DNA from 2 places in the Roseitalea porphyridii genome. Region 1 is predicted to be linked to the other one. Evidence: predicted binding sites of a transcription regulator. Region 1 holds the regulator's gene; the other holds the start of a gene.
What was found. The regulator HrcA, encoded in region 1, represses chaperone genes, less so after heat shock. The targets are predictions, from matches to a motif close to GTTAGCACTCNCNNNNNGNGAGTGCTAAC.

Region 1 (2,201 bases):
CCCAGCATGTCGCGGGCAAAGCCGGCGATCGCGAAATTCTTGGCGTCGGCGACCTCGCGCTGCGTGCGCTTGCGCAGGTTCTCCATGTCGGCGGCCAGCCGCAGCAGCCGTTCCTTCATGTCGGTGTTTTCGGCCTGGATCGCCTCGATTTCCTCGGCGATGGCCGAGCCAGCCACGCCGCTTTCGGCCGATTCATAGTCGAAATGCTCGCCGTCCTGGTCGGCCTCGAATTCCGCATAGGCGTCGGCGTCTTCGGCCGCCGCGCGCCGGCGTGCGGCGCGGTCGGCCTTCAGCAGGTCGTCGGCGGCCTTGCGCAGGCTCTCGCGGCTGGCGGGATTGACGTCGGGGCCGGCATCGTCCGGCTTGCGATCATTGTCAGCCATTCATCCTGTCCATCGGTTCGGGAAAGCGTTTCGGCCGCGATATCGAGTTTGCCGGGGCAAAAATCAACCCCGGCGGGCGGCGCTTCACTCGCGCTCGATGATGCGCGAGACCAGTTGGGCTGTGTAGTCGACCATCGGCACGATGCGCGCATAGTTCAGCCGCGTCGGGCCCAGAACGCCGAGCGCGCCGACCACGCGGCGGTTGCCGTCCCGGTAGGGCGCGACGACGAGCGAGGAGCCCGACAGCGAGAAAAGCCGGTTCTCCGAGCCGATGAAGATGCGCACGCCCGACCCCGATTCGGCCATGTCGAGCACCGAGATGATCTCTTCCTTGCGCTCGAGATCGTCGAGCAGCATCTTGGTGCGCTCGATCTCCTCGGCATCGGTGAGGTTTTCGAGAAGGTTCGCCCGCCCGCGCACGATCAGCTGTCGCGGCTGCCCGTCATTGGCGCCCGACCAGACCGCAAGACCCCGCTCGACCAGGCTGGCGCTGAGTTCGTTCAGTTCGGCGCGGACCTCGCGGCGCTTGGCGTTGATGGCGTCACGCGCACCGGCAAGCGTCTGGCCGCGCGCATGGTGATTGAGGAAGTTGGCTGCCTCGGCCAGTTGCGAGGCGGTCATGCCGGCAGGCAGGTCGATGACCCGGTTTTCGACATCGCCCGATTCCCAGACCAGTACGGCGAGCGCCTTGGTCTCCTCGAGCCGGACGAATTCGATGTGCTTGAGCGCCCCGTCGCGTTTGGCGGCCAGCACCAGTCCGGCCCCGTTCGAGACGCGGCTGAGCATCTGGCTGGCTTCGGTCAGCAACTGCTCGGTGTGCGGATGGCCCTCGCCGGCGCCGAGCTGGCTTTCGATCAGCATGCGTTCCTCGTCGCTGACCTCGCCGGTGTCCATGAACGCGTCGACGAAGAACCGCAGACCCTGTTCGGTCGGCAGCCGGCCGGCCGAAACGTGCGGCGAATAGATCAGCCCGAGCGTTTCGAGATCGCTCATCACGTTGCGCACCGAAGCCGGCGACAGCGAGGTCGGCAGCATCTTCGACAGGTTGCGCGAGCCGACCGGCTCGCCCTCGATCAGATAGCTCTCGACGATGCGCCGGAAGATGTCGCGCGAACGCTCGTCGAGCTTGTCGTCGAGATCAGCGTGTTTGGCGGTGATCGGCGTCATGGGCAAGGGGCGGCACCTGTGGTCACCCAGATATATTGCAGCGCCACGCGGCGGAAAAGAGGCGCTTTCGCGCGGCGGCGAAACCGTCTAAACGGGCGCCGACCCTCGAACCGAAGGACTTTCCATGCCCCGTCCCTCCGGGCGAATGCCCGACCAGATGCGCGCCGTCTCGCTTGAGCGCGGCGTCGCCAAGCACGCCGAAGGCTCCTGCCTCGTCAGGTTCGGCGACACCCACGTCCTGTGCACCGCCAGCCTCGAGGAGCGCGTGCCGCCATGGCTGCGCAATGCCGGCCGCGGCTGGGTGACCGCCGAATACGGCATGCTGCCGCGCGCCACCGGCGAGCGCATGCGGCGCGAGGCGAGCGCTGGCAAGCAGGGTGGGCGCACGCTCGAGATCCAGCGCCTGATCGGCCGGTCGATGCGCGCCGTGGTCGATCTCGAGGCGCTCGGCGAACGCCAGATCACCGTCGACTGCGACGTCATCCAGGCCGATGGCGGCACCCGCACCGCCGCCATCACCGGCGGCTGGGTGGCTCTGCACGACTGCCTCGACTGGATGCATTCGCGCCAGATGGCCTCCAAGACGCGCGTCTTGAAGGACCATGTCGCCGCCGTCTCGTGCGGCATCTTCAAGGGCGAGGCGGTCGCCGA
Region 2 (2,201 bases), 160 kb from region 1:
TCCTTTTCGCCATTTGCCGAGATCGTGCCGACCTGGGCGACCTCGTCGGAGGTGTTGATCTTGGTGGCGCTCGAAAGCAGGGTCTCGACGACCTGATGAACGGCCAGATCGATGCCGCGCTTCAGATCCATCGGGTTCATGCCGGCGGCGACCGCCTTGTGGCCTTCCTGGACGATCGACTGGGCGAGGACGGTCGCGGTGGTGGTGCCGTCACCGGCGATGTCGTTGGTCTTGGAGGCGACCTCGCGCACCATCTGCGCGCCCATGTTCTCGAACTTGTCTTCCAGTTCGATTTCCTTGGCGACGGTCACGCCGTCCTTGGTGATGCGCGGTGCGCCGAACGACTTGTCGAGGACCACGTTGCGGCCTTTCGGGCCCAGCGTGACCTTGACGGCATCGGCGAGGATGTTGACGCCATCGAGCATGCGCTCGCGGGCCGTACGGCCGAATTTGACTTCCTTGGCGGACATGTTTGCTTACTCCCGGGCGGAACGCCCATTTTCAATTCGGGTTGACGGGACGACGGGATCGGCTCAGGCGAGCACGCCCATGATGTCGCTTTCCTTCATGATCAGCAGGTCTTCGCCATTGAGCTTGACCTCGGTGCCCGACCACTTGCCGAACAGCACGCGGTCGCCGGCCTTGACGTCCATCGGGATCAGGTCGCCGTCATCGTCGCGGCCGCCCGGACCCACGGCGATCACTTCGCCTTCCTGCGGCTTTTCCTTGGCGGTGTCGGGAATGATGATGCCGCCGGCCGTCTTCTCTTCGGACTCGACGCGGCGAACGACCACGCGGTCGTGCAGCGGACGAAAGTTCATCTCTGCCATTTTCGTTACCCTTGATTGCATGAACTGGGTTGCCGGCCCGCGGGCCGGTGCGCAAAGCGCCGCTAGCACTCACTGATGGCGAGTGCTAGCGGCGGTCAGATAGGCGTGCGTAATTTTGCTGTCAAGAGCGGCCGAAACGAAAACGGGCGCCCGCTGGCGCCCGTCATCGGCGATGGTTACCGGCTCATTCGTCCGGCGGCGTGTAGTGGGTCAAGCGCAACTTGCCGATGTCGTCGCCGATCTTGCGGAAGGCGGCCTTGAGTTCCTCGTCGTCGGCGGCGGAGATGGCCGTGTCGTCGGACGTGGCGCAATGCTCCATGACGTCTGTGGCCGCGGCGCTCGGCGAACCGAAATAGACGAAGTAGATCTTCACGCCGCGCGCCTTGATCTGGGTGCAGAACCGCTTCGACGCCTCGTCCAGCGCCCCGTTGGCCTGCCACTGGGCCGGATTGTCGCCCCAGCCCTCGCGCATCGGGTCGTCCTTCCAGTAGCCGAAGCTCGACATGCTCATCGCATATTCCTGCGGGAGCGTCGCCGAGTTGTCGCCGTCGGTCATGAAGACCAGGATCTTCTCGGCCTCGCCGAAGTCGGCCGCGCCGGTCATTGGCTCCCACGGCGTCAGCGTGTTCATCGCCCAGGAAAGGCCGATCGACAGGTCGGTGCCGCCATTGGCGTCCATCTGGTTGATGGCGCTCTGGATGCGGCCGTTATTGTCGGTCAGGCCCTGCACCTTGGCGACGTTGCACTTGCCGTTCGGCCCGGTGCTGTAGCCCCACGGATGCCAGTTGTTCTTGACGTTGCCGGAGACCGCGTACTTGGCGGTGTTGAAGGTCCGCGCCCGATAGATATCGTCGTAGGAATAGTCGCTGTCGCGATACCGGATGTTGAGGTGCTCCGTGTCACCCCAGTCGTTGTAGTCGCTGTCGCCGCCAAGGTCGTCGACATAGTCGTTCCGGTAGCGCCAGTAGCTGTCATAGCCGGCGCTGTTGTCATATTCGTCCGGCGCCATATGCGGCAGGAAGAGCGAATCGCCATCCTGGTCGTTCGGCGCATCGAAGCTGTAGCGGTAGTCGCCCGCGCGATGCTGGAAGCAGCCGTTCCACTGCACGTTGTCGAACGCGTCATAGACATCGCGCCGGGTGACGATGTTGATGCCCGGCAGGTTCCGCAGCGCGACCAGATCGACGCCGTTGCCGTCCGGTTCGAGCGGCAGCACGTCGGTCAGCGTGTTGGGCGTGTAGTAGATGAACTCGTCAGCGCGCGCGACGTCCCAGTGGCCCGCCCGCCGGTCCATGTCGAAATACATGTCGCCATTGTTGTCATAGGGCGGCAGGTAGCGGAAATGCTCGGTCGACTTTCCGTCCCAGTCGA

Region 2: groES (co-chaperone GroES) is a predicted target of HrcA. The motif match lies at 892-920, and genes of this name have one in related genera.

What each region holds. Positions count from the first base shown of each region.
Region 1 is NZ_CP036532.1:316,955-319,155, forward strand. It holds gene grpE (nucleotide exchange factor GrpE) at 1-383, opposite strand, end outside; gene hrcA (heat-inducible transcriptional repressor HrcA) at 468-1,550, opposite strand; gene rph (ribonuclease PH) at 1,675-2,201, shown strand, end outside.
Region 2 is NZ_CP036532.1:474,157-476,357, forward strand. It holds gene groL (chaperonin GroEL) at 1-470, opposite strand, end outside; gene groES (co-chaperone GroES) at 534-830, opposite strand; gene E0E05_RS02220 (hypothetical protein) at 1,015-2,201, opposite strand, start outside.